2 regions of the Streptomyces sp. CA189 genome follow, and region 1 is predicted to be linked to the other one. Evidence: predicted binding sites of a transcription regulator. Region 1 holds the regulator's gene; the other holds the start of a gene.

What was found. The regulator HrcA, encoded in region 1, represses chaperone genes, less so after heat shock. The targets are predictions, from matches to a motif close to TTNGCACTCNGNNNNNCNGAGTGCNAA.
Region 2: the regulator HrcA is predicted to act here: its motif matches at 6,483-6,509, upstream of groES (co-chaperone GroES).

The regions. Positions count from the first base shown of each region.
Region 1 covers NZ_JBWJVM010000026.1:2,088-16,406, reverse strand. The annotation lists gene AC061S_RS20455 (MFS transporter) at 223-1,608, opposite strand; gene AC061S_RS20450 (TetR/AcrR family transcriptional regulator) at 1,701-2,321, shown strand; gene rpsT (30S ribosomal protein S20) at 2,903-3,169, opposite strand; gene lepA (translation elongation factor 4) at 3,414-5,279, shown strand; gene AC061S_RS20435 (AMP-dependent synthetase/ligase) at 5,538-7,430, shown strand; gene hemW (radical SAM family heme chaperone HemW) at 7,511-8,743, shown strand; gene AC061S_RS20425 (DUF3097 domain-containing protein) at 9,034-9,831, opposite strand; gene AC061S_RS20420 (MBL fold metallo-hydrolase) at 9,860-10,585, opposite strand; gene hrcA (heat-inducible transcriptional repressor HrcA) at 10,756-11,772, shown strand; gene dnaJ (molecular chaperone DnaJ) at 11,773-12,909, shown strand; gene AC061S_RS20405 (nitronate monooxygenase) at 13,101-14,192, shown strand; gene AC061S_RS20400 (16S rRNA (uracil(1498)-N(3))-methyltransferase) at 14,189-14,319, shown strand, end outside.
Region 2 covers NZ_JBWJVM010000093.1:4,075-18,393, reverse strand. The annotation lists gene AC061S_RS38940 (RNA-guided endonuclease InsQ/TnpB family protein) at 1-116, opposite strand, end outside; gene AC061S_RS38935 (polysaccharide deacetylase family protein) at 260-1,144, shown strand; gene AC061S_RS38930 (FtsW/RodA/SpoVE family cell cycle protein) at 1,135-2,556, opposite strand; gene AC061S_RS38925 (LCP family protein) at 2,544-3,782, opposite strand; gene AC061S_RS38920 (sensor histidine kinase) at 3,882-5,300, opposite strand; gene AC061S_RS38915 (response regulator transcription factor) at 5,293-5,979, opposite strand; gene groES (co-chaperone GroES) at 6,653-6,961, shown strand; gene groL (chaperonin GroEL) at 7,098-8,729, shown strand; gene AC061S_RS38900 (ester cyclase) at 8,832-9,530, opposite strand; gene AC061S_RS38895 (SDR family NAD(P)-dependent oxidoreductase) at 9,632-10,405, opposite strand; gene AC061S_RS38890 (MOSC domain-containing protein) at 10,415-11,092, opposite strand; gene AC061S_RS38885 (LysR family transcriptional regulator) at 11,172-12,071, shown strand; gene AC061S_RS38880 (WhiB family transcriptional regulator) at 12,277-12,612, opposite strand; gene AC061S_RS38875 (response regulator transcription factor) at 12,992-13,603, shown strand; gene AC061S_RS38870 (sigma-70 family RNA polymerase sigma factor) at 13,974-14,319, shown strand, end outside.

The sequences.
Region 1 (14,319 bases):
TCGCCCGTTCCCCGGGCGCTGCCCGGACCCGGTCCTCAAACGCCGGACGGGCTGGATTGGCGTTGCCCGGGTCTGGTCCTCAAACGCCGGACGGGCTGGATTGGCGTTGCCCGGGTCTGGTCCTCAAGGGCGGGACGGGCTGGATTGGCGTTGGCCGGGTTTGGTCCTCAAGTGCCGGACGGGATGGATTGGCCTTGGCCTGAGTTGTATGGGGCTGGGTGGTCAGTGGGCCATTGCGTGGGGTGATGTGGGGTCGGGGTGGCCGGGGGGGAGGAGGAGGGGGGTGGCCAGGGCAAGGGCCAGGGCCGGGTAGGCGAGGGTGGTGAAGTCGGCTGAGGCCAGGGCGGCTATGGCTAGGGCCGCGCCCAGTTCGTGTGAGGTGCCGACCAGACCCGACGCCAGGCCGGTGTGGGCAGGGGCCACTTCGGACAGCGCCGAGGTCGTGGCGCACACGAATGCCGCGCCGAGTCCGAGGGCCAGCAGGGAGAAGCCGGGGACCAGGCCCGACCAGAGGCCGCCCAGGGAGGTGAGCGCCGCGCCCGCGGCGGCCAGGGTGAACGCCGCCGCGCCGACCGGGCGCCAGCCGAAGCGGGGGAGCAGCCGGGAGCCCAGGTGGGCGCCCGCGGTGGCGGCCACCGCCGCCGGGAGGAAGGCCAGCCCGGTGACCAGGGGGCTCCGCCCGAGGGAGTGCTGGATGTGCAGGGAGCTCAGGTAGAACCCCGTCACGAGCAGGCCCGCCGCCCCCAGCATCACGGTGCTGCCGCCCAGCAGGGAGCGCCGGCCCGGCATGGCGGGGGGCATCAGCGGGTTGGTGGAGCGGCGTTCGGTCGCCACCAGGAGGGCTCCCGCGGCCAGGGCGCCGAGGATCGGGAGCCAGGAGCGTTCGGTCAGCCCGTAGACGAGTGCGGCCGCGGCCAGGGTCGGCAGGAGGATCGCAGGCACGTTCATCGGTGTCCGGCGGCCCGGACCCGCCGCGTGGCCGGTGTGGCGGAGCCGGCGGCCCAGCAGGAGGGGGACCCCGAGCAGGGCGAGCACTCCGACGGGCAGGTTGAGGTAGAAGATCCAACGCCAGCCGGGGCCGTCGGTGAGGATCCCGCCGAGCAGGACCCCGAGGGCCGCGCCGGTGCCGCCGATCGCGGCCCAGGCGCCGAGGGCGCGGTGCCGGGCGGGGCCCTGGAACAGGGTCGTGACCAGGGACAGGGCCGCCGGTGAGAGCAGGGCCGCACCGACGCCTTGCGCGGAGCGGGCCGCGATCAGCGTGGCGGCGTCCGTCGCGAGCCCGGAGGCCGCCGAGGCGGCGGTGAAGAGGGCCAGCCCGGTCAGAAAGGTCCGCACCGCGCCGAACCGGTCCGCGAGCCGCCCGCCGGCCATCAGGAGGGCGCCGAAGAACAGGGTGTACGCCGTGACGACCCAGGCCAGGCCGGCGCCGGAGAGGGAGAGGTCGGCGCCGATGGCGGGGAGGGCGACGTTCACGACGGTGACGTCGGCGATGAGCATGAACTGGGCCAGGCAGAGGAGGGTGAGGAGGAGGCCACGGCGTGGGTGTGGGTGTGAGTCCTGGTTCCGGTCGTGGTCGCGGTCGGGGGCGGGCGGGGCGTGTGAGGGCATGGTGGAGCCGCTCCTAAACTTAACAGGGGTGTTAGGGATTGAGTATGCGGCTTCGCCCGGGGAATGTGAACACTGGTGTTAACTTTGTTGGCATGGTCTCCGACGCACCCCGCCCCCGCCGCGCAGACGCCGAGCGCAACACCGCCGCGATCGTCGATGCCGGACTGGACTGTTTCCTCGCCGATCCGCAGGCGAGCATGGCCGCCGTCGCCCGTGCCGCCGGAGTCAGCCGCGTCACGCTCTACTCGCACTTCCCGACCCGCGAGGCCCTTCTCGACGCTGCCCTCGACCGGGCTGTCGACGAGGCCGCCGCCACCTTGGAGGCGCTCGACGGTGAGGCCGAAGAGGGCGGGGCGGAAGAGTCGCTCGCGCTACTCATCCGCAGCTCGTGGCGGGTTCTCGATCGGCACTCCGCGGTGTTCGCGGCCGTCTCCGCGGCACTGCCGCCCGAGCGGCTGCGCGAGCGCCACGACCGGATCCTCGCTCCCGTCCGCCGGCTGATCGCCCGGGGCCGGGAGAGCGGCGAGCTGCGCGCCGACCTGTCCGCGGACTGGCTGGTCACGGTCGTCTACAGCCTGGTCCACGCGGCCGCCGCCGAGGTCCAGGCCGGGCGGATGACCCCCGCCGAGGCCCCGGAGGTCCTCACGGCCACCGTCCTCGCCGCCGTCGCGGTCCGCCCCGCCGCGCCCGAAGGGTCCCCGAGGCAGGCCTGAGGCCTGAGGAACTCCCGTACGGCTCGTGGATGGTTGGGAACCCGTCCGGGCCCGGAGTCCCGTGCCGCCGGGAACACTGAGCGGTCCGGAGTCCCGTCCCGTGCGGTCCGGAGTCCCAGAGGGGAAGGAGTCCTCGGCCGCCGAGAGCCCTGTCCGGGCGGAGTGCCGTGCGGCCGGGAGGTGAGTGGGGCGGAGTTAGTTCTGTTCGGGCCGATTCCCGTGCGGCCCGAGTCCTGGGCGGCCCAAGGCCCGTACGGCCCGGAGCCCCGTGCGGCCCAAGGCCCGTGCGGCCCAAGGCCCGTACGGCCCAAGGCCCGTACGGCCCGGAGCCCCGTACGGCCCAGAGCCCCGTACGGCCCGGAGCCCCGCCAGCGCGGGTATGTCTGGGGGGCCCGCACCAGGTGCCGGGCATGCCGAAGGCCCCGGCTGCTGCCCTGGGGAAGGGAGGCGGCCGGGGCCTTCGGTTACTTCTGGGGTTGCACCGCACCCGCGTGGCGAACGCTTCGTGTGCGGCGCGGAGTGCCGGTCGGGAGCGGGAGAGAGGGCCCGCTGGATCCCTGCCCGGCGATCACATCAGGGGCTCAGCCCTGAAGGGAGGCAACCTTGATCGCCAGCGCCGACTTCTTGTTGGCGGCGGCGTTCTTGTGGATGACACCCTTCGAGACGGCCTTGTCGAGCGCGCGGGAAGCGGCGCGGGAAGCCACGGTGGCCTTCTCGACGTCACCGGCGACGACGGCCTCACGGGCCTTGCGGATGGCGGTCTTGAGCGAGGACTTGACGGCCTTGTTGCGAAGGCGAGCCTTCTCGTTCGTCTTGTTGCGCTTGACCTGGGACTTGATGTTCGCCACGAAAGAGCCTTTGCAGGTTCAGAGATTTGATCTTCGGATTGTGTCCCGTAGAGCTAGAGGGCACACGAGACACAGCTGCTCAGGTTACCAGCTGCCTTCCGACCGGCCCAAACTGAGCGCACTCCCCGGTTCATGGGACCATGGGAGTCTGCGTATAGATCCGACTAGACCCGACCAGATCTGGTTTCGCGCAGACCGACGCCCACACTTCGTTCCGACTGCGACCCGAGAATCAGGACACTGCGTGCCCGCGATCCCCAGCCACGTGCCCGAGCCGAGCCGTACCGACCCGGCGCTGATCCGCAATTTCTGCATCATCGCGCACATCGACCACGGCAAGTCGACCCTTGCCGACCGGATGCTCCAGCTCACCGGTGTGGTGGACTCGCGGCAGATGCGCGCCCAGTACCTCGACCGCATGGACATCGAGCGTGAGCGCGGCATCACGATCAAGTCCCAGGCTGTCCGGCTGCCCTGGGCGCCGAACACGGGCGAGGACATGGGCAAGACCCACATCCTCAACATGATCGACACTCCGGGGCACGTCGACTTCACCTACGAGGTCTCGCGCTCGCTGGCGGCCTGCGAGGGCACGGTCCTCCTGGTGGACGCGGCCCAGGGCATCGAGGCCCAGACCCTCGCCAACCTGTACCTGGCGATGGAGAAGGACCTCGCGATCGTCCCGGTCCTGAACAAGATCGACCTGCCGGCCGCCCAGCCGGAGAAGTTCGCCGAGGAGCTGGCGAACCTGGTCGGCTGCCAGCCCGAGGACGTCCTGCGCGTATCGGCGAAGACCGGTCTCGGCGTGGACGTGCTGCTCGACAAGATCGTCGCCACGGTCCCGGCCCCGGTCGGTCCCAAGGACGCCCCGGCCCGCGCGATGATCTTCGACTCCGTCTACGACTCCTACCGCGGTGTCGTCACGTACGTGCGTGTGGTCGACGGGCAGCTCAACAAGCGCGAGCGCATCCGGATGATGTCCACCGGCGCCACACACGAGCTGCTGGAGATCGGCGTCTCCTCCCCGGAGATGACCCCGGCCGACGGCATCGGCGTCGGCGAGGTGGGCTACATCATCACCGGCGTGAAGGACGTACGTCAGTCCAAGGTCGGTGACACCATCACCAGCCTGCACAACGGCGCGACCGAGGCCCTCGGCGGCTACAAGGACCCGCGTCCGATGGTCTTCTCGGGCCTGTACCCGCTCGACGGCTCGGACTACCCCGACCTGCGCGAGGCCCTGGACAAGCTCCAGCTCAACGACGCCGCGCTCGTCTACGAGCCGGAGACCTCGGCGGCGCTCGGCTTCGGCTTCCGCGTCGGCTTCCTCGGCCTGCTCCACCTGGACGTGGTGCGCGAGCGCCTGGAGCGCGAGTTCGGGCTCGACCTGATCGCCACCGCGCCGAACGTGGTCTACCGCGTCGTCATGGAGGACGGCAAGGAAGTCTCCGTCACCAACCCGAGCGAGTTCCCCGAGGGCAAGATCTCGGACGTGTTCGAGCCGGTCGTCCGGGCCACCCTGCTCGCGCCCTCCGAGTTCATCGGCGCGATCATGGAGCTCTGCCAGCAGCGCCGCGGCACCCTTCTCGGGATGGACTACCTCTCCGAGGACCGGGTCGAGATCCGCTACACCCTCCCGCTCGCGGAGATCGTCTTCGACTTCTTCGACCAGCTGAAGTCCAAGACGCGCGGCTACGCCTCCCTCGACTACGAGCCCACCGGCGAGCAGTCCGGCAGCCTGGTCAAGGTCGACATCCTGCTGCACGGCGACAAGGTCGACGCCTTCTCCGCCGTCTGCCACAAGGACGCGGCCTACGCCTACGGCGTGCGGCTGGTCGCCAAGCTGCGCGAGCTCATCCCGCGGCAGGCCTTCGAGATCCCGATCCAGGCGGCCGTCGGCTCCCGCGTCATCGCCCGAGAGACCATCCGCGCCATCCGCAAGGACGTCCTCGCCAAGTGCTACGGCGGTGACATCTCCCGTAAGCGGAAGCTGCTGGAGAAGCAGAAGGAAGGCAAGAAGCGCATGAAGATGGTCGGCTCCGTGGAGGTCCCGCAGGAGGCCTTCATCGCCGTCCTCTCCAGCGACGAGTCCGGCGGCAAGAAGAAGTAGCCGCCGCGACCGTCCTCGGACGCGAAGCAGGCCCCCGTGCTCCGGCGCGGGGGTCTGTTTCGTTATGAATCGGCGCCCCGGGGCCTCTTACGCGCCAGGCGGAGGGCCCCTAGTCTGATCACTGATCGTTGGTTACTCGCCAGTTTTTCTGGCGTTCGGATGCTGCCAAGCCCTGACTCAGCCACCCACCCTGACCCACCACCCGGTCAGTCAGCCCCTGTGCGAACAGGCCCCTGCCGCGTGGTCCGGAGGATGTCCGTGAGCGACACACAGACCTTGATCGAGAACCGCCCGCCCACCGTGGCGACCCTCTTCCTGGAGCGTGTCGCCGCCACGCCGAACGGCGAGGCCTACCGGTACCCGGTCCCCGCCGCCGATGGGCAGGGCGGCCCGGACGACTGGAAGTCGCTCAGCTGGGGCCAGGCCGCCGAGCGGGTTTTCGCCATCGCGGCCGGACTCGTCGAGCTCGGGATCCAGCCGGAGCAGCGCGTGGCGCTGTCCTCCAACACCCGGGTGGAGTGGATCCTCGCCGACCTCGGCGTGATGTGCGCCGGCGGCGCCGTGACGACCGTCTACCCGAGCACGAACGCCGAGGAGTCGGCGTTCATCCTCTCCGACTCCGAGAGCCGGATCCTGATCGCGGAGGACGCCGGGCAGCTGGCCAAGGCCCGTGAGCGCCGTGCCGACCTGCCCGAGCTCGCCCACGTGGTGGTCGTGGAGGCGGCCGACGCCGTAGCCGCCGAGGGCGACCCCGAGGGCTGGGTGCTCTCGCTGGCCGACCTGGAGGCGCGCGGCCGCGAGTACCTGGCCAAGCACCCCGAGGTGGTCAAGGAGCGGATCGCGGCCATCACCGCCGACCAGCTCGCCACCCTCATCTACACCTCGGGCACCACCGGGCGGCCCAAGGGCGTGCGGCTGCCGCACGACAACTGGTCGTACATGGCCAAGGCCACCGTGGCCACCGGTCTGATCACCAAGGACGACGTCCAGTACCTCTGGCTGCCGCTCGCGCACGTCTTCGGCAAGGTGCTGACCTCCGGCCAGATCGAGGTCGGCCACGTCACCGCGGTCGACGGCCGCATCGACAAGATCATCGAGAACCTGCCGATCGTCCAGCCGACCTACATGGCGGCCGTTCCGCGCATCTTCGAGAAGGTCTACAACGGGGTCGCGGCCAAGGCCAGGGCCGCCGGCGGTGCCAAGTACAAGATCTTCCGGTGGTCGGTCGACGTCGCCCGCGAGTACGCCAAGGTCACCCAGGACAACTTCCGCCGCACCGGCCGTGCGAGCGCCCCCTTCGGCCTCACCACCAAGCACAAGATCGCCGACGCGCTCGTCTACTCCAAGCTCCGCGAGGCCTTCGGCGGCAACTTGCGCGCCGCCGTCTCCGGCGCCTCCGCCCTCGCCCCCGACATCGGCTACTTCTTCTCCGGCGCCGGCATCCACATCCTGGAGGGCTACGGGCTCACCGAGTCCAGCGCCGCCTCCTTCGTCAACCCCGGCGAGGCCTACCGCACCGGAACCGTCGGCAAGCCGCTCCCCGGCACCGAGGTCCGCATCGCCGACGACGGCGAGGTCCTCCTGCGCGGCCCCGGCATCATGCAGGGCTACCACCAGCAGCCGGAGAAGACCGCCGAGGTGCTGGAGGCCGACGGCTGGCTGCACACCGGCGACATCGGCGAGCTGTCGGCCGACGGCTACCTGCGCATCACCGACCGCAAGAAGGACCTGATCAAGACCTCGGGCGGTAAGTACGTCGCCCCGGCGGAGATCGAGGGCCAGTTCAAGGCGCTCTGCCCGTACGTCTCCAGCATCGTCGTCCACGGCGCCGACCGGAACTTCTGCTCCGCCCTCATCGCCCTCGACGAGCCCTCGATCCTGGTCTGGGCCGCCGAGAACGGCCTGGAGGGCAAGACGTACTCCCAGGTCCTGGCCGCCCCCGAGACGAACCGGCTGATCGAGACCTACGTCCAGACCCTCAACGAGGGCCTCCAGCGCTGGCAGACGGTCAAGAAGTTCCGGCTCCTGCCCCGCGACCTCGACGTGGAGCACGGGGACCTCACCCCGAGCCTCAAGCTGAAGCGGCCGGTCGTCGAGCGCGAGTTCAAGCACCTCATCGAGGAGATGTACGAGGGCTCCCGGGAGGCGTAGCGCGGCGCGGCGCGGGTGCGCAGCACGAGGCGCCGCGCGCGACCGTAAACGACCTTGGGGCAGTGCGGGACAATGGGCGCATGCCTTCCGCACTGCCCGACGGTGAACCCATGCCCGAAGACGGCTCGCTGCCGCTCCACGCCCTGGCGGGAGCCGGGGAGCGGCCGCTCGGGTTCTACCTGCACGTTCCGTACTGCGCCACGCGCTGCGGGTACTGCGACTTCAACACCTACACGGCGACCGAGCTGCGGGGCACCGGCGGTGTGCTCGCCTCCCGGGAGAACTACGCCGACACCCTGATCGACGAGGTCAGGCTGGCCCGCAAGGTCCTCGGGGACGACCCCAGGGCCGTACGGACCGTCTTCGTGGGCGGCGGCACGCCCACGCTGCTGCCCGCCGGCGACCTCGTACGGATGCTCGCGGCCATCCGGGACGAATTCGGGCTGGCCGAGGACGCCGAGGTCACCACCGAGGCCAATCCGGAGTCGGTGAACCCGGAGTACCTGGCGGAGCTGCGCGCGGGCGGCTTCAACCGGATCTCCTTCGGCATGCAGAGCGCCAAGCAGCACGTCCTGAAGGTGCTCGACCGCACGCACACCCCCGGGCGGCCGGAGGCCTGCGTCGCCGAGGCGCGGGCGGCGGGCTTCGAGCACGTGAACCTGGACCTGATCTACGGGACGCCGGGGGAGTCGGACGAGGACTGGCGGGCGTCGCTGACGGCGGCGCTCGGCGCCGGGCCCGATCACATCAGTGCCTATGCGCTGATCGTGGAGGAGGGCACCCAGCTCGCGCGGCGGATCCGCCGGGGCGAGGTCCCGATGACGGACGACGACGTTCACGCGGACCGGTACCTGATCCTCGACTCGGTGATGGCCGAGGCGGGGTACTCCTGGTACGAGGTCTCGAACTGGGCCACCTCCGAGGCCGGGCGCTGCCTGCACAACGAGCTGTACTGGCGCGGGGCCGACTGGTGGGGGGCCGGGCCCGGAGCGCACTCGCACGTGGGCGGGGTGCGGTGGTGGAACGTGAAGCACCCGGGCGCGTATGCGGCGGCGCTGGCGGAGGGGCGGTCGCCGGGGGCGGGTCGTGAGCTGCTCTCGGAGGAGGACCGGCGGGTGGAGCGGATCCTGCTGGAGCTGCGGCTGGTGGACGGGGTGCCGCTGTCGCTGCTCGCGGCGGCGGGGCTGGCGGCCGCTCGCAAGGCCCTCGCGGGCGGGCTGCTGGAAGCCGGGCCGTACGAGGCGGGGCGTGCCGTGCTGACGCTGCGGGGGCGGCTCTTGGCCGACGCGGTGGTCAGGGACCTGGTCGACTGACCCCGTCCGGGGTGGGGCAGCCCTGCGGGGCCGTCCCCTACCCGCCCTTCCACCGTTCCCCGGGCTCCGCCCGGACCCGTTGCCGCGTGCGGCGCCGTTCCCGGGGGCCAGCCCCCGGACCCCCGCTCCTCAAACGCCGGAGGGGCTGGATTTTCGCCTGCGGCGGCCATATCCAGCCTCGCCGGCGTTTGAGGCGCGGGGTCTGGGGCGGAGCCCCAGGGGGTCCGGGCGGAGCCCGGGGAACGGTGGAAGGGCGGGTAGGGACGGCCCCGCAGGGCTGTCGTGCCCGGCTATGCCGTCACGTGGTCGATCAAGTGCTCCACCGCGCCCAGGAGGGTGGGCTCCAGGTCCTTGTACGAGGTCACGCGGGACAGGATGTGCTGCCAGGCGGCTCCGGTGTTCTCCGGCCAGCCCAGGGCCCGGCAGATGCCCGTCTTCCAGTCCTGGCCGGGCGGGATGACCGGCCAGGAGCGGATGCCGAGGGCGGAGGGCTTCACCGCCTGCCAGACGTCCACGTACGGGTGTCCCACGATCAGGACGTGCGGGGAGGTCACGGAGGCGGCGATGCGGGACTCCTTGGAGCCCGGGACCAGGTGGTCCACCAGGATGCCCAGCCGGGCGTCGGCGGCGGGGGCGAAGTCGGCGACCACCGACGGGAGGTCGTCGATGCCCTCCAGGTACTCCACCACGACGCCCTCGATCCGCAGGTCGTCGCCCCAGACCCGTTCGACCAGTTCGGCGTCGTGGCGGCCCTCCACGTAGATCCGGCCCGCCCGGGCCACCCGCGCGCGGGCCCCGGGGACGGCGATGGAGCCCGAGGCCGTACGGGCCGGGGCGACCGGCCCCCGGACCGGGCGGGTCAGGGTCACCACCGCGCCGTCCAGGAGGAAGCCACGGGGTTCGAGGGGGAAGACGCGGCGCTTGCCGAAGCGGTCCTCCAGGGTGACCGTGCCCGCCTCGCAGGCCACCACCGCGCCGCAGAAGTCCGTACCCGCCACCTCGACCACCAGATCGGGATCGGCCGGCACCTCCGGGACGGGCTTGGCGCGCTTCCACTGCGGGGTCAGGTCGGGGGAGTACTCACGCATCCGGCCGAGGGTAGGAGAGCGGGCCGCCTCAGGTGTCCGACACGCCGAAACGGGCCGCCAGTGTGTCGCGTTGGGCACGCACGAAGGCCGCGTCGACCACCGCTCCGTGACCCGGCACGTACAGAGCGTCGTCCCCGCCCAGGGCGAGGAGCCGGTCCAGGGCGGCCGGCCACTGCCGGGGCACCGCGTCCGGACCCGCCTGCGGCTCGCCCGATTCCTCGACCAGGTCGCCGCAGAAGACCACCTCGCGGGCTCCGGGCACGAAGACGGCCAGATCGTGCCGGGTGTGCCCCGGGCCCACGTTCGCCAACAGCACCTGCACCCCGCCGAGGTCGAGGGTCCACTCGCCCGACACCAGGTGCCGGGGGAGCACCAGCAGGTCCGCCGCCTCGGCCGCCTCGGCCTCCGCCAGGCCGTGCCGGACCGCGTCGGACCGCAGCTCGTCCCGGCTCACGGAAAGCAGGGAGTCCAGCCCGACCGGACCGTAGACCTCGGCCCCCGCGAACGCCGCACCGCCCAGTACGTGGTCGAAATGTCCGTGTGTGAATGCGAGATGGGTCACGCGCCGGCCCGCCAGCCGCTCCGCCTCGGCCCGCACCAGCGCACCTTCCCGCAGGCAGGACCCCGGGTCGATCAGAAGGGCGGAATCCTCGCCCACCACCAGGCCCACGGTGCAGTCCCACACCGGCAGGCGCTTGCGGCCGGCCCGTTCTGTGAGCTGTTCCCAGCCCGCCTCTTCCCAACGCACGTCCATGCCGCGACGCTACCTTGGCGGGCCGCCCTTGCTGCGGGCGTACCACCCCGCCGTACACTGACCGGGGGATCTCTGGCACTCGAACGCTCAGAGTGCCAACAGACCGAGCCGGTTTTCGCAGCAGGAGCCGGCCGGAGCAACGGACGACGGAAACGATGGAGGTGTGCGCGATGCTCAGCGAACGCAGACTCGAAGTGCTGCGCGCCATCGTCCAGGACTACGTCGGGACGGAGGAGCCGGTCGGCTCCAAGGCGCTCACCGAGCGGCACCGGCTCGGCGTCTCGCCCGCCACCGTGCGCAACGACATGGCCGTGCTGGAGGACGAGGGCTACATCGCCCAGCCCCACACCAGCGCCGGCCGGATCCCCACCGACAAGGGCTACCGCCTCTTCGTCGACAAGCTGGCGGGGGTCAAACCGCTGTCGACGCCCGAGCGCCGGGCCATCCAGAACTTCCTCGACGGGGCCGTGGACCTCGACGACGTCGTCGGCCGTACGGTGCGGCTGCTCGCGCAGCTCACCCGGCAGGTCGCCGTCGTCCAGTACCCGTCGCTGACCCGGTCCACCGTCCGGCACGTGGAGCTGCTCTCGCTGGCCCCGGCCCGCCTGATGCTCGTCCTCATCACGGACACCGGCCGGGTCGAGCAGCGGATCGTCGACTGCCAGGCCCCCTTCGGGGAGGCCTCGCTCGCGGACCTGCGGGCCCGTCTCAACAGCCGGGTCGTCGGCCGCCGGTTCACCGACGTGCCGCCGCTGGTGCAGGACCTTCCGGAATCCTTCGAGAACGAGGACCGGGTGACGGTGCGAGCCGTCCTCGACACCCTCCTCGAAACGCTGGTGGAGGAGGCGGAGGAGCGGCTGATGATCGGCGGCACCGCCAACCTCACCCGCTTCGGACACGATTTTCCCCTGACGATCAGGCCGGTGCTCGAAGCGCTGGAGGAGCAGGTCGTGCTCCTCAAGCTGCTGGGCGAGGCCAGTGAGTCGGGAATGGCCGTAAAGATCGGGCATGAGAACGCCTACGAGGGACTGAACTCCACGTCCGTCGTCTCGGTCGGCTACGGTTCGGGCGGCGAAGCAGTCGCCAAACTCGGCGTGGTCGGACCGACCCGCATGGACTACCCCGGAACGATGGGAGCGGTACGCGCAGTGGCACGTTACGTCGGACAGATCCTGGCGGAGTCGTAAGTGGCCACGGACTACTACGCCGTTCTCGGCGTGCGCCGCGACGCATCGCAGGACGAGATCAAGAAGGCATTCCGGCGGCTCGCACGCGAGCTGCACCCGGATGTGAACCCCGATCCCAAGACGCAAGAGCGTTTCAAGGAGATCAACGCCGCCTACGAGGTCCTCTCGGACCCGCAGAAGAAGCAGGTCTTCGACCTCGGCGGCGACCCGCTGTCCTCCTCGGGCGGCGGCGGAGCCGGCGGCTTCGGAGCGGGCGGCTTCGGCAACTTCTCCGACATCATGGACGCCTTCTTCGGCCAGTCCTCGCAGCGCGGACCGCGCTCGCGGACCCGCCGCGGCCAGGACGCCATGATCCGCCTCGACCTGGAACTGGACGAGGCCGCCTTCGGCACGACCAAGGACATCCAGGTCGACACGGCCGTCGTCTGCACCACCTGCTCCGGCGAGGGCGCCGCCCCCGGCACCTCCGCGCAGACGTGTGACATGTGCCGCGGCCGCGGTGAGGTCTCGCAGGTCACCCGGTCCTTCCTGGGCCAGGTCATGACCTCGCGGCCCTGCCCGCAGTGCCAGGGCTTCGGCACCGTGGTCCCGACCCCGTGCCCTGAGTGCGCGGGCGACGGCCGGGTCCGCTCCCGCCGCAGCCTCACCGTCAAGATCCCGGCGGGCGTCGAGAACGGCACCCGGATCCAGCTCGCGGGCGAAGGCGAGGTCGGCCCCGGCGGCGGCCCCGCCGGCGACCTGTACGTGGAGATCCACGAGCTGCCGCACCCGACCTTCCAGCGGCGCGGGGACGACCTGCACTGCACGGTCACCATCCCGATGACCGCGGCGGCCCTGGGCACCAAGTGCCCGCTGGAGACCCTGGACGGCCTGGAGGAGATCGACATCCGGCCCGGCACCCAGTCCGGCCAGGCGATCCCCCTGCACGGCCGGGGCGTCACGCACCTGCGCGGCGGCGGCCGCGGCGACCTGATCGTCCACGTCGAGGTCACCACCCCCGGCAAGCTGGACCCGGCGCAGGAGGACCTGCTGCGCCAGCTGGCGAAGCTGCGCGGCGAGGAGCGGCCGCTCGGCCAGTTCGCGCCGGGCCAGCAAGGCCTGTTCAGCCGCCTGAAGGACGCCTTCAACGGGCGCTGAGCCGCGCGCGGAGCAGCGTACGGGCAGCGTACGAGAACACCTGCGAGCCCGGTCCGGGGATGCCCCGGACCGGGCTCGCGGCATGGCGGACGGCAGGGCGGCGGCGGTATTCAGGCACCCCGCTGAAGGGGACTATGCCAGGCGAATGCCGTGATTCGGTCCCATGAGCGGGACATGGCACGATGCAGCTCATGTCCTCCGCACCGAACGGTCTCTTCGCGTACCCGATCGTGCAGGCGCCCATGGCGGGCGGCGCGTCCTGCCCGCCGCTCGCGGCCGCCGTGTGCGAAGCGGGCGGACTGGGCTTCCTCGCCGGCGGCTACAAAACCGCCGACGGCATGTACCAGGAGATCAAGCGGCTGCGCGCGCTCACCCGCCGCCCCTTCGGCGTCAACCTCTTCCTGCCGCAGACCTCTCACGTGGACCCGGCGGTCGTGGAGGCCTACCGCGGGCACCTCGCCAGCGAGGCCTCCTGGTACGAGATCTCCCTCGCCGACGAGGACATCATCGGCACCAGCGACGACGGCTACGACGCCAAACTGGCCATTCTCATCGAAGACCCGGTACCCGTGGTCTCGTTCACCTTCGGACTGCCCTCGCCCGCGGCCTTCACCTGCCTGCGCAAGGTCGGTACGTACACGATCGCCACCGTCACCACCGTCGAGGAGGCCCGCGCCGCACAGGCGGCCGGCGCCGACGCCGTCTGCGTCCAGGGCATGGAGGCGGGCGGCCACCAGGGCACCCACCGCGACGACCCGCAGGGCGACGGCACGGCCGGGGTCGGCCTGCTCGCGCTCGTCGCACAGGTACGCGAGGCCGTGGTCCTCCCCATCATCGCGGCGGGCGGCCTGATGCGCGGCTCGCAGATCGCCGCGCTGCTCGCCGCGGGCGCGGAGGCCGCGCAGCTCGGCACGGCCTTCCTGGCCTGCCCGGAGTCCGGCGCGCACCCCCTGCACAAGAAGGCGCTGACCGACCCGCTGTTCGTCCGGACCGAGCTCACCCGGGCCTTCTCGGGGCGGCCGGCCCGCGGGCTGGTCAACCGGTTCATGCGCGAGCACGGCCCGTACGCCCCGGCCGCGTACCCGCAGGTCCACCACCTGACCGCGCCGCTGCGCAAGGCCGCCGCCGCGGCCGGCGATCCGCAGGGCATGGCCCTGTGGGCGGGCCAGGGGCACCGGCTGGCGCGGGCCCTGCCGGCCGGCGAGCTGGTGGAGGTGCTCGCGGCGGAACTCGGCGCGGCCCAGCACGTGTTGAAGACAATGCAGATGAGGAGTGCGTCATGACCGCCCCGGTGTTCGTGGTCGAAAAGGTTCCCGCGGGGCCGGAGTTCGTCCTGGACGGCCCCGAAGGCCGCCACGCGGTCGCCGTGAAGCGGCTGGCCCCCGGAGAGGCCCTCGTGCTGACCGACGG
Region 2 (14,319 bases), on a different contig from region 1:
ATCCACCGGCACCGGTCCCACTCCGCCGTCAAGGCGGCGAGCGCGGTAGACGACACGCGCACGCGGAAGGCCCACCGGGCATGCCCGGTATCCCCCACCAACGCTGTCGTCACCATCCCAACAACCTAACCCCGGCCACTGACAACAACCGAAAGAGCGGGCCAGATCAGATGCGAACCGACCTCCGGCGCTCCACGCCTCCGCCCCAAGAACCCATCCATCCCCGGCCTGAAGGCCAGGGCGTCCTGGGAGAAAACAGGTGAAGCACGCGCGCCGGTTCACAGCCGGAACGCTGACGGCCGGCGCGCTCGCGCTGTCCCTGACGGGGTGCGGGGACAGCGTGGACCCCATCGAGCGGCTGGGGCGCAAGACCACGGAGGCCAGGGCGACTCCGTCGCCCTCGGGGGCGGCCTCCCCCTCCGCCGTGGCCAAGGGATCGACGGCCGCGGCGGACGAGGCGTACAAGAAGTGGGGCCTCAGCGGCCCCCTCCAGTACGCGCCCAAGCCGGCCGTCAAACCCCAGATCCCGCCGGCCGGGGCGGGCCGGGTCCAGGTCGTCGACCGAATACCCGTCCCGGCGGACGACAAGGTCGTCTTCCTGACGTTCGACGACGGCGCGGAGAAGAGCCCCGAGTTCCTGAAGATGGCGGCCGATCTGAAGCTGCCGATCAGCATGTTCCTGACGGACGACATCGCCTCGTCGGACTACGGCCACTTCGAAGAGCTCCGCGACAACGGCTCCGACAGCACGATAAACAACCACACCCTGACGCACCCGAATCTCCGGACCCTGTCCTTCGAGGCACAGAAGAAGGAGATATGCGGGCAGCAGGACCGCCTGGAGACGCGCTTCGGCAAGCGGCCGACGCTCTTCCGGCCGCCGTACGGCAACCACAACGACGACACCCACAGGGCCGCGCACGCGTGCGGGATATCCCAGCTCCTCCTGTGGCGCGTGTCGATGCAGATCAACAACTTCCAGTACGCCGAGGGCTCCGCCCTCAAGCCGGGTGACATCATCCTGGCCCACTTCCGCGGCCCCTCCGAGCTGAAGGGCACGACGGAGACCGAGATGACGACCCGGATGCTCCGGCGGATACAGGAGCAGGGCTACCGGATCGGCCGCCTGGAGGACTATCTGTAAGGCGCGGCGGGGTGGAGTTCGGGCCCGGCCTGCGGCGTGATCGTCGTTTCCGCCGGGCCCCGGGCGTCCGCCTCGCGTTGTCGTTCGGTGCTGTCGGAGATGCGCAGCAGCAGGGCGATCATGATCCAGTTGGCCAGGAGGGACGAGCCGCCCGCGGCCAGGAAGGGCAGGGCCTTGCCCGTCAGCGGGATCAGCCCCGTGACGCCGCCCGCCACCACGAAGACCTGGAGCGCCAGGGCCGACGAGAGGCCCACCGCCAGCAGCTTGCCGAAGGGGTCGCGGGCGCCCAGCGCCATCCGCAGCCCGCGCTGCACGAGGAGCGCGTAGAGGATCAGGACGGCCATGACCCCGGCCAGGCCGAGCTCCTCGCCCACCGTCGTCAGGATGAAGTCGCTGCGGCCCGCGAACTTGATCAGCTCGGGATGGCCCATGCCGAGGCCCGTGCCGGAGATCCCGCCCGTGCCGAAGCTGAACAGCGCCTGCGCCGACTGGTCCGAGATGACGCCCGGCGGCCGGTCCTTCCAGTAGTACGACAGCGGGTTCAGCCAGGCGGCCACGCGGGCCTTGACGTGCGGTTCCGTCATGCCCACCACGAAGGCGCCCGCCGAGGCGAGGACCAGGCCGCAGACGATCCAGCTCGTGCGTTCCGTGGCCACGTAGAGCATGACCACGAAGACGCCGAAGAAGATCAGCGAGGTGCCGAGGTCGCGCTCGAAGACCAGCACGAGCAGCGAGATGATCCACACCGTGATGAGGGGGCCCAGCTGGCGCATCGGCGGCAGCCGCATGCCCAGGAACTTGCGGCCCGACAGGGCCAGCGAGTCCCGGTGGATCACCAGGTAGCCCGCGAAGAACACCGCGATCATGATCTTCACGAACTCGCCGGGCTGCACCGAGAGCCCGCCGAACTTGATCCAGCGCTTCGCCCCGTAGGTGTCCGCGCCGAAGAAGGCGGGCGCGATCAGCGCCACCAGCGCCACGACCATCGTGATGTAGATGAACCGCTGGAGCAGCCGGTGGTCGCGCAGCAGCCCCAGCACCGCGATGCAGGCCGCGACACCGACCACCGTCCACATCAGCTGGCCGGGCGCCACCGCCGGAGAGTTGTACCGGTCCAGGTACCCCTGGTCGAGGCGGTGCAGCAGCACCAGCCCCAGCCCGGTCAGCAGCAGGGCGAGCGGGAAGATCAGCGGATCCGCGTACGCCGCGAACCGGCGCACGGCCAGGTGCCCCACCAGCGCGAGCAGCGTCATGCTGACCACGAAGCCGGTGAGGCCGGCCGGGAGCTCGTCGTTCATCGCCAGGCCGGCGCTGATGTGGCCGGAAATGGTCACGGCGAGGACGAGGACGAGCAGCAGTGCTTCCGTGCGGCGGCGCGCGCCCGCCGAGGTCAGGGGTTTCAGTCCACGCACGGGACGCCGCCGCCATCGATGGCGGGGGTGCCGCTGCTGCTCCGGGACGGTGCGGGCGCGGGGGCCGGCGCGGAGTTCGCGGAGCCCTTCGGGGAGCCCGGGGCGGAGCCCTGCGGTGTGGAGGGCGTGCCCGGTGAGGAGGGAGCGGCGCCAGGCGCGCTCGGGCTCGCAGTGGCCCCGGGCCCGATCCGCTCGGCTATGAACCGCTTTATATTCATATCATCTACGACGTTTATTTCGGCGCCGTGGTTCCTGTCGAAGCCCTCGATGGGAAGGGTCACAAACTCCACGTTGCCCCCGGACAGGTTCTTCGCCTGCTTCACGAACGACAGCAGGTCCCACCCCTGATCGGTGACGACGTCCTGCTTCGCCGAGTCGATCAGCTTCATCAGCTTCACCGGATCGGTGAAGGTCCCGGCCTGGTTCAGCTTGTACGTGGCCCCCGCCAGGAACGCCTGCTGCCGCTTCGTCCGGTCCAGGTCGCCCATGGCCAGGCCGTGCCGCTGCCGTACGAAGGCCAGCGACTGCTGCCCGTCGAGCGTCTGCCGCCCCGCCCGGAAGTCGGCCCCCGAGTAACCGTCCTTCACCGGCTTGTTCAGGCACACCGGTACGCCGCCCAGCGCCCCCGCGAGATGGTAGAAACCGGCCAGGTTCAGCTCGGCGAAGTGGTCGATCGGCACGCCCAGGAAGGTGCGCACCGTCTCCAGCTCCGCCTTGCGCCCCGCCTCGCGGCCCTCGCGCTCCAGCCGGCGCCGGTCCTTGACCCCCTGGGCGGCGAGCTGGTCCTCGACCTTGGCCTTCGCCCGCCCGTAGGCCTCCTTGATCTTGGCCTTGCCGGTGAACCCGGGCACGCCGTGCAGCTCCACGAAGTCGTCGCGGGGCACCGAGAAGGCCTTCGCCCTGCCCCCGTCGCCGGGGACGTGCACCAGGATCAGGGTGTTGGTGTTGTAGCCGCCGACTTCGGAGCTCGCGCCCGCGTGCAGCTTGTCGAGGACCGCCGGCGGGAGGTCGTCGCCGTTCTGGTCCCGGCGGCTGTCCAGACCCATCAGCAGGATGTTCACGTCGCCGGACTTCGACTTCTCGGCGCCTTCCAGCGCCTTGGAACTGCCGATGCTGGAGGCGAGGTCGTCGTACAGGTACCAGGCGGTCGCCCCCGCGAGCACCACCAGGGCGCAGCCGGACGCCAGCAGGGTGCGGGCGAGCCTGCGCCTGCGGGACGCGGGCATCGGTGGCTTTTGTTCCCGGGTCTTCCTGCGGTGGGCGCTCATGCCTGTCGATGCTGGGGGAGCGCTGCTGAAGGAACCCTGAGGGTCCTGAAGGCGCCTTCAGGGGCCGGCGCGGCCGAATCGGGCCGAGGCGGGCACGCGCAGCACCATCCGGGCGCCCCCGCCGGGCGCCGGGAGCGCGCGGACCTCGCCGCCGTGCGCCCGGGCGATCTCCCGGGCGATGGCCAGCCCCAGTCCGGTGCCGCCGCCGGCCCGGCCCCGGTCCGCGTCCAGCCGTACGAACCGCTCGAAGACCCGGTCCCGGTCCGCCTCCGGGATGCCCGGCCCGTCGTCCGCAACCTCCAGCAGCGCCCAGCCGTCCTCGGCCGAGGCCCGGACCACCACCCCGGTACGGGCGTACCGCAGGGCGTTGTCCACCAGGTTGGCCAGCGCCCGCTCCAGCCGCGCCGGATCCCCGGCCGCCGGTACGGGAACCCGGGCGTCCAGCCGTAGCGGGACCCGGGGCTCCGGGCGCCGCGCCGCGTCCTCGGCGGCCAGCAGCGCGAGGTCCACCGGCTCGGTGCGCGGCGCGGGCCCGCCGTCCAGCCGGGCCAGCAGGAGCAGATCGGCCGCGATGGCCTGCAGCCGCTCGGTATCCGCCAGTGCGGCCGCCACCGACTCCCGGTCGGGGTCCCGCAGCGCCACCTCCAGCCGGGACCGGACGGCCGCGAGGGGGTTGCGCAGCTCGTGCGAGGCGTCGGCGGTGAACTGCCGCTGCCGGGCATCGCTGCGCTCCAGCCGGTCGAGCGTGTCGTTGACCGCCCGGGCCAGCTGCGCGATCTCGTCGGCGCCGCCCGGGTCCGGGACCCGCCGGTCCAGCTCGCTCCCGGTGACCGCCGCCAGCCCGGTGCGGATCGCGGTGACGGGGCGCAGCGCGTGGCCCGTCACCCACCAGGCCAGCAGCGCCGAGAAGGCGATCAGCGGGGGCGCGCCGGCCAGCAGGCCGAGCGCGACGGCCCGGTTGGCGTCGTCGACGTCGCCGAGCACGGTCGCGGCGTAGACGGTGTGCGGGTCGTGCGCCCCCGGCGGGCCGGGTGCGTCCACGGTGACCACCACGCGCCGCTGTGCGCCGGGGCGCGCGGGCGGCAGGACGGCCGACCGCACGTCCCGGCCGGGGGCGGGGCTCAGCTCCGTGAGCTCCGGCGTGTCCTTCAGGTCCCCGCTGGTGGCCACGACCGTGCCGGCCGCGTTCCGTACGAGGACCAGGTCGACCCCGCCCTCGGGCGCGGGCAGCCGGCCGCCGGCCGGGAGGCTCCCGGTGTCGTACTGGGCGGCCACCTTGCGGGCGGCGAGCTCGGTGCGGCCGGTGGTGTTCTCGATGAGGTTGGCGCGCAGGAGGGTGTAGAGCCACAGCCCGCCGGCGGCCAGGACGGCGGCCATCGCGAGGGCGGCGGCCGCGGCGGCGCGGGCGCGGAGGCCGCCGAGGCGGCGGGGCCGGGGGCGGGGCCCGGGTCCGCGTCTGCGTCCGGGATCAGCCACCGTCGGGGGCCATCCGGTAGCCGGTGCCGTGCACGGTGAGGATCGAGCGGCGGCCGAAGGGGGCGTCGATCTTCCGGCGGAGCGAGGAGACGTACACCTCGACGATGTTCGGGTCGATGCCGTGCGGGGTGTCCCAGACCTCGTCGAGGATGTCCTGCTTGGCGACGGCCCGGCCGGGCTGCTCCATCAGGCAGCCCAGGACGCCGAGCTCGCGGGCGGTCAGCTCGATCTCGTGCGAGCCGCGGCGGCAGCGGCGGCCGGGGGCGTCGAGGACGAGGTCGCCGGCCTGCAGGACGGCGGGCCGGGCCTCGCCGGCGGCGGTGCGGCGGGTGAGGGCGCGGAGGCGGGCGGCGAGGACGACGAAGGAGAACGGTTTCGTCAGGTAGTCGTCGGCGCCCGAGTCCAGGCCCTCGGCCTCGTCGTACTCGCCGTCCTTGGCGGTCAGCATCAGCACGGGGGTGGCGACGCCGTGGGACCGCATCCGGGTGCAGATCTCGTAGCCCGAGAGGCCGGGGAGCATCAGGTCGAGGAGGACCACGTCGTACGGGCCTCCGGTGAGGGCCAGGTCCAGCCCGCGGTGGCCGTCGTGGGCGAGGTCGATCCAGTGGCCGTCGGCGGAGAGGCCGCGCCGCAGTGCATCGGCGAGGCTGACTTCGTCTTCGACGACCAGGATCCGCATGCCCCAAGCCTCACATACCGGGCACCACACCTTCTTGACGCGGAGCTTGCACCGCTCGGCCCTGGCGGGCCTCCCGGGCTTCGCCCCGCTGCGCCGAACTCCGTCCGGCGGTGGCCGGTCGGAGTGCTCGCCACCGCCGTCCCGACGTGGGGCCGGTGGGCGGGTGCGGCTGGTCCGCCCTGCGGGGCGAAGTCCCCTACCCGCCCTTCGCCCGTTCCCCGGGCGCTGCCCGGACCCTCCTGGGGCCCGCCCCAGACCCCGCGCCTCAAACGCCGGCGGGGCTGGATTTGGGCCGGTGTCGGCCCGCGTGTGCGCGCAGCGCACCCTGGCGGGCTGGATTGCCCGTAGGGCAATTTCAGCCTCGCCGGCGTTTGAGGCGCAGGGGTCCGGGGACTGGTCCCCGGCAGCGGCGGCGCGCGTGGAACGGGGGTTCGGGGGCACCCCGAGGGTGCGGGATCCGGGGCGCGCCCAGGCGGCCCCGGCTGCGAAACCAGCGGCGCGTATTGGCACTCCGCTTGACCGAGTGCTAATCCCCGGAATAGTCTCGCGTCTGGCACTCGCCCCTGGTGAGTGCCAACACAGCGACAGGCAGATCCGGCACCCGCGACGACGGATCGACCTGGTCGCCACCTCAGACAGTTAACCCCGGATCTCCGAAGGGGGAGGTCAGATCGTGACGACCACCAGCTCCAAGGTTGCCATCAAGCCGCTTGAGGACCGCATTGTGGTCCAGCCGCTCGACGCCGAGCAGACCACGGCCTCCGGCCTGGTCATCCCGGACACCGCGAAGGAGAAGCCCCAGGAGGGCGTCGTCCTCGCGGTTGGCCCGGGTCGCTTCGAGGACGGCCAGCGTCTCCCGCTGGACGTCACCGTCGGCGACGTCGTCCTGTACTCCAAGTACGGCGGCACCGAAGTGAAGTACAACGGCGAGGAGTACCTCGTCCTCTCGGCCCGCGACGTGCTCGCGATCGTCGAGAAGTAATCACTTCTCCAGTTTTGCTTTGAGCTACGCCCCTGGTCACCCCTGCTGATGCCGGGCGGCGAGGGGCGTAGTTCGTTCTAGACAGGCGGTCGCGGTGAGCGGCCGGGGATAGCAACGAGAGGGCTGAACCGCTCCCATGCCGAAGATTCTCAAGTTTGACGAGGACGCCCGTCGCGCCCTTGAGCGTGGCGTCAACAAGCTTGCCGACACCGTCAAGGTGACGATCGGCCCCAAGGGCCGCAACGTCGTCATCGACAAGAAGTTCGGCGCTCCCACCATCACGAACGACGGTGTCACCATCGCGCGTGAGGTCGAGCTCGACGACCCGTACGAGAACCTTGGCGCGCAGCTCGTCAAGGAGGTCGCGACCAAGACCAACGACGTCGCGGGCGACGGCACCACCACCGCCACCGTCCTGGCGCAGGCGCTGGTCCGCGAGGGTCTGCGCAACGTCGCCGCGGGTGCTTCCCCGGCCGCCCTGAAGAAGGGCATCGACGCCGCCGTCAAGGCCGTGTCCGAGGAGCTCCTCGCGACCGCCCGTCCGATCGAGGACAAGTCCGACATCGCCGCCGTGGCCGCGCTCTCCGCGCAGGACCAGCAGGTCGGCGACCTCATCGCCGAGGCGATGGACAAGGTCGGCAAGGACGGTGTCATCACCGTCGAGGAGTCCAACGCCTTCGGCCTGGAGCTCGAGTTCACCGAGGGCATGGCCTTCGACAAGGGCTACCTGTCCCCGTACATGGTCTCCGACCAGGAGCGTATGGAGGCCATCCTCGATGACCCGTACATCCTGATCAACCAGGGCAAGATCTCCTCCATCCAGGACCTCCTGCCGCTGCTCGAGAAGGTCATCCAGGCCGGCGCCTCCAAGCCGCTCCTGATCATCGCCGAGGACGTCGAGGGCGAGGCGCTCTCCACCCTCGTCGTCAACAAGATCCGTGGCACCTTCAACGCCGTCGCCGTCAAGGCGCCCGGCTTCGGTGACCGCCGCAAGGCGATGCTCCAGGACATGGCCACCCTCACCGGTGCCACCGTCATCGCCGAGGAGGTCGGCCTCAAGCTCGACCAGGCCGGTCTGGACGTACTGGGCTCCGCCCGCCGCGTCACGATCTCCAAGGACAGCACCACCATCGTCGACGGTGGCGGCTCCTCCGACGAGGTCCTCGGCCGCGTCAACCAGATCAAGGCCGAGATCGAGTCGACCGACTCGGACTGGGACCGCGAGAAGCTGCAGGAGCGCCTGGCGAAGCTCGCCGGCGGCGTCTGCGTCATCAAGGTCGGCGCCGCCACCGAGGTGGAGCTCAAGGAGAAGAAGCACCGTCTCGAGGACGCCATCTCGGCGACCCGCGCCGCGGTCGAGGAGGGCATCGTCTCCGGCGGTGGCTCCGCCCTCGTCCACGCCGTGAAGGTGCTGGAAGGCAACCTCGGCCTGTCGGGCGACGAGGCCACCGGTGTCGCGGTCGTGCGCCGCGCCGCCGTCGAGCCGCTGCGCTGGATCGCCGAGAACGCCGGCCTCGAGGGCTACGTCATCACCGCGAAGGTCGCCGAGCTCGACAAGGGCCAGGGCTTCAACGCCGCCACCGGCGAGTACGGCGACCTGGTCAAGGCCGGCGTCATCGACCCGGTCAAGGTCACCCGCTCCGCGCTGGAGAACGCCGCTTCCATCGCGTCCCTGCTGCTCACGACCGAGACCCTGGTCGTCGAGAAGCCGGCCGACGACGAGGGCGACGCCGGTCACGGCCACGGTGGCCACGGCCACAGCCACTGACCTCGTCAGTAAGCACGAGTAGGCACAAGTAGCACGGCAAAGCCCCGGTCACCGCTGCCAAGCGGTGGTGACCGGGGCTTTCCCGTTCTGCTTCACCGTCTGTTATCCGGGCATCATGCCCATCTGGCGCATCAGGCCCGGGGCGTCGTAGTACCACCAGTCCTCGGCGATCTGGCCGTTCTCGATCCGGCAGGTCGTACAGCCCGACATGCTGAATTCCTTGCCCGTCGGCGCGACCCCCATGAACTCGCCCTTGTGGGTGCCCTTCCAGTCCCACAGCGTGGTGACGCAGTCGCCTTCGGCGATCTGACGCGTCATGTCGATGCTCATGTCGAAGGCGCCCCGCCACATGCCGACGGTCTTGCGGATGCCCTCGCGGCCGTTGCCCTCGCCGGCGCTCTCCATGATGTCGTGAGTGGTGTAGTCGGCCGCGATGCAGTCCTCGACGGCGTCGAAGTTGCCCTTGCTCAGGACCTCCTCGAAGAAGCGGTTCACGACGAGCTTGTTGAGGTACTCGTCGCGGACCACGTCGAGGTTCATGAACTTCGGCATTCCGTCGCAGAGCGCCACCATCTCCTGGAACATCCGGTCGGTCTCCGGGAGCTGAGAGTTCCTCATGGCCTCTTCGTACGAGGGGAATTCGACGAGGTCCACGTAGTGGGTCTTGGAGTCGCGGTCCTTGCCGATGAGGGTGTGGGTGACCGTGCGCTTGCCGGCGGTCTGCTCGGCATAGCGGTCGATGAGACTGTTCATCTCGTCGAAGCGCTTGGTCTCATAGTCGATCACTTGTACGAATGTCATCGCGTCGCCTCCCGCGCTGGATGGGACACATCCAGTCTAGGGAGATTTCACCCATATGCCGCGTTTACCCACGGGTCGCCACGGCCCGGCTACTGGGGCCGCTACTGGGGCCCGTACTTGCGCCCCGTACGCGAGGACACCCCGCCCAGCAGCCCCCGCGGGGTCAGCTTCACCACGCCCATCAGCGCCTTGTACCGCGGGTCCGGGATCGACACCGTCTTGCCCCGCGCCAGGTCGGCCAGGGCCGCCGCCACCAGCTTGTCGGCGTCGAGCCACATCCAGCCGGGGATGTTGTCCGTGCCCATGCCGGCCCGCTCGTGGAACTCGGTGCGCACGAAGCCCGGGCACAGCGCCATCAGCCGTACGCCCGAGCCGGCCAGGTCCTTGGCCGCGCCCTGGGTGAACTGCACGACCCAGGCCTTGCTCGCCCCGTAGGTCCCGCGCGGCAGGAAGGCGGCCACCGAGGCCACGTTGATCACGCCGCCGCGTCCGCGCGAGCGCATCGGCTCCACCGCCGCCGAGGTCAGCCGCAGCACGGCCTCGATGTGGACCTTCAGCATGGTGAGCTCGTCGGCCATGGAGACTTCGAGGTAGCGGCCCTTGTTGCCGAAGCCCGCGTTGTTCACCAGCAGGTCCACCGGGTGCTTGCGGTCGGCGAGGCGCTCCTCGACCGCCGTGATGCCCTCCTCGGTGGAGAGGTCGGCGGTCAGCACCTCGGCCTCGATGCCGTGCCGGTCGTGCAGCTCGGTGGCCTGCTCGCCGAGCCGCTTGGTGTCCCGGGCTACCAGGACGAGGTTGTGCCCCTGGGCGGCGAGCCGCCGGGCGAAGGCGGCGCCGATGCCCGCCGTGGATCCCGTAATCAACGCAGTCGTCATAGGCGCAACCTAGTCGCCCCGCTTCCCGTACTTCTCCACGTGGGCCAGCGCCTTGTCCCGGGCCTCCGGCTCCAGGGCGTCGCCCGCCGCCAGCGTGCGCGGCAGCAGATCCCGGTCGGTGGTGAAGGCGCGGAACCAGAACTCCACCGTGACCTCGTGGTCCGGGCGGTGCACGACCTCGATGGGGTCGCCGGGGGAGACCGAGCCCTCCCGCAGGACCCGCAGGTAGGCGCCCGGCCGGGCCTCCCGGGTGAACCGCTTGACCCAGGCCTTCTCGTCGAGCATCCCCTGGAAGGTCCGGCACGGGATGCGGGCCGAGGCCACCTCCAGGAGCAGGTCGGGGCCGACCCGCCAGCGCTCGCCGAGCAGCGCGCCGTTCACGTCGAGGCCGGAGGTGGTGAAGTTCTCGCCGAAGATCCCGCCGGGCAGTTCGCGGCCGAGCTCGCCCTCCCACCACTCCAGGTCCTCGCGGGCGTACGCGTACACGGCCTGGTGGTCCCCGCCGTGATGGCGCAGGTTGCAGACGTCGTCCCCCTCGACGCCGCTCGCGCCGACTCCCTTGGGGCCCGGCGCGAAGACCCGTACGGGGCCCGGTGCGGGGATCTTGCCGTGACCGGTCAGCCCGTCCTCGGCGTCGGTGTAGTCGACGGCCGTCGCGCGGCCGAGGTTCACGGAGATCAGATGCATGGCTCCACGCTAACCGAGCCGCCCCAAAGTGGCTGGTGAATATTCGCGCCGACATCAAAGCACCCCTTATGCTCGAAGGGTGATCGAGGCACGCCATCTCCGAGTTCTGCGCGCTGTCGCCGGAACCGGGTCCTTCTCCGCCGCCGCCCGCGAGCTCGGCTGCACCCAGCCGGCCGTATCCCAGCAGATGAAGGCGCTGGAGCAGTCCGCCGGTACCCCGCTGCTGATCCGCACCGGGCGCGAAATGCGCCTCACCCAGGCGGGTGAGGCGCTGGTCCGGCACGCCGCCGGAATCCTCGCCGGTCTGACGGCCGCCGAGGAGGAGGTCGCGGCCATCGCCGGGCTGCGGGCCGGGCGCGTCCGGCTGGTCTCCTTCCCGAGCGGCAGTTCCACCCTGGTGCCGACCGCGCTCGCGGCGATGCGCGCCGAGCATCCCGGGACCCGGATCTCGCTGGTCGAGGCGGAGCCGCCGCGCTCGGTGGAGATGCTGCGCGAGGGCGACTGCGATCTCGCGCTGGCCTTCCGCTACGGCGGCGCCTCCGGGCCGGCGGCCGAGTGGGAGGACCTCGTGGTCCGGCCGCTGCTGACCGACCGGCTCGTCGGACTGGTGCCCGAGGGGCACCGGCTCGCGGGCGCGGAGCGGGTGGGCATGGCGGAGCTGGCCGACGAGCCCTGGATCGCGGGCTGTCCGCGCTGCCGCCGCCATCTGGTGGAGGTGTGCGAGGCCGTCGGCTTCACCCCGCGCATCGACTTCGCCACCGACGACTACCCGGCCGTGGTCGGCCTGGTCGGGGCCGGGCTCGGGGTCGCGGTGCTGCCGGAGCTCGCGGTGGAGTCCGTACGGGCCAAGGGCGTGAGCACCCTCGTCGTGGAACCGGCCGTCGAGCGGGAGGTCGTCGCGCTGACCCTGCCCGACCTGGCCCGGGTCCCGGCGGTGGCCGCGACCCTGGCCCAGCTGGAGCGGGCCGCCCGGCGCTGACGGTCCGGCCACCCGGCCCGTCGGCACCGGCGTTCCGCCGCCGGACGGGGCCGCCACGCGAAGGACCGTACGGAGGTACGGCCGGTCGGGTGGCAGCCCGGTCCGGTACGCGACACGCCCGTGCGTGCCGATGCTGCGTGTGCCGGTGCTGCGTGTGCCGATGATTCGAGGAAACGTTCCTTCGGTCGTTTCGTGTGAAGCCCGCTCAGTGCGGAGCGATCGGCGTGCTCGGTCCGATCGCGCTCGTCGCCGGGATCAGGCGATGGCGGGCGCGGCCCATCAGTTCTTCGCGTTCGTCCTCGGTGAGGCCGCCCCACACCCCGTAGGGCTCGCGGACGGCGAGTGCGTGCGCGGCGCATTCCGAACGCACCGGGCATCGCATGCAGACCTCTTTAGCCGAGGCCTCGCGCGCGCTCCTGGCCGCGCCCCGCTCACCTTCCGGGTGGAAGAAGAGGGAGCTGTCGACCCCGCGACAGGCAGCCAGCAGCTGCCAGTCCCAGAGGTCGGCGTTCGGTCCGGGGAGGCGGGAGAAATCTGCCATTGGTAGTCCTCTTGGTGCCGGTACTGAGGCGGATACGGTCCATGTCTCCACACCTACTGTCGTAGTAGATGTAAATATGACTCATTGGGAATCTAGCCTCAGACATGCGCCAAACGGAAGGAAAGCCGCCAAATAGGGCATAACGCCAGATGGAGGACACGCGGCGAGTGGCTCCTGCCTTGTGTTCGCTTCCTCACGTAGAGTGCCGAACGTGTCCGTCCGACCCGTAACTCTTTCGAGTGACCATCGTTGAGAGTGCGAAGGCGGTTGAACCAAGAAGTTCTCGGACAGGTGTCCGGGGGCATCGACCGCACAGGTGACGATACGTACCAGCCTGGAGGCTCAAGGTGACGCGCATCAGCAGCTGCGGAGGGCGGTCATGACATCCGTCCTCGTCTGCGACGACTCCCCGCTTGCCCGAGAGGCGCTCCGTCGCGCGGTTGCCACCGTGCCCGGCGTCGAGCGTGTGACGACGGCTGCCAACGGCGAGGAAGTCCTCCGCCGCTGGGGTGCCGACCGCTCCGACCTGATTCTGATGGATGTACGGATGCCCGGGCTCGGCGGTGTGGAGACGGTTCGCCGGCTGCTCTCGGCCGACCCCGGCGCCCGCATCATCATGCTGACGGTCGCCGAAGACCTGGACGGCGTGGCCCTCGCGGTCGCCGCCGGCGCCCGGGGGTACCTGCACAAGGACGCCTCGCGCGCCGAACTGCGGGCCACGGTCACCCAGGCCCTCGCCGACCCGACCTGGAGGCTGGCCCCGCGCCGGCTCCGCTCGGCCGAGATGGGCGCCGCGCCCACGCTCACCGCGCGGGAGATCCAGGTGCTGGAGGGCATGAGCCACGGCCGGTCCAACGCGGAGATCGGGCGCGAGCTCTTCCTCTCCGAGGACACGGTCAAGACGCACGCCCGCCGGCTGTTCAAGAAGCTGGGTGCGTCCGACCGGGCGCACGCCGTGGCGCTCGGGTTCCGCTGGGGCCTGGTCCGCTGACCGCGCGACCGCCGGCCCTCACCGGCCGGCGGTGCCGCGGGCGGGTCGGTACCCCCGCCGGCCCGGGTCACTCGGTCCCGGCCGCCCTCCGGAATCTCGCGCCGTCCGATCCGCCGCACCCGGGTGCGCACCGGGGATTGACGGTGCACAATCCGGGGGACGTGTCGCTTCGGGCGCGATGCCGCATGCTTGAGGGTGTGGCGCATCCCGGAGATGTCGCCGCGGGGACGATTCGGCCGAGCGGGAGGGGAGGGCCCAGAGCATGAGTTCCGGTGCACCCACCCCGCACAACCCGTCGACGCATAACGCTTCGACGTACAACACGGGCCGCAGTGCCGCGAATGCTCCGGCACCAAGGCACCATGGATTGATGCGCGACGACGAGGCCCCGGGGTCACCCGCGACCACAGGCGGCAGCGGCGCCTCCAGGAACAGCGGCGACGGTACCGTCAGCGCGCTCGTACGCCGTGCGGTCGAGGGCGACGAGCAGGCCACCCACGATCTGCTCGCCTTCGTGCACCCCCTGGCCATCCGGTACTGCCGCTCCCGCCTGTCGCGACTTCCGGGTGACGCTCGTCACTTCGTCGAGGACCTGGCGCAGGAGGTCTGCGTCGCCGTCCTGATGGCGCTGCCGCGCTACCGCGACACCGGGCGCCCCTTCGAGGCCTTCGTCTTCGCCATCGCCGCGCACAAGGTCGCCGATCTGCAGCGGGCCG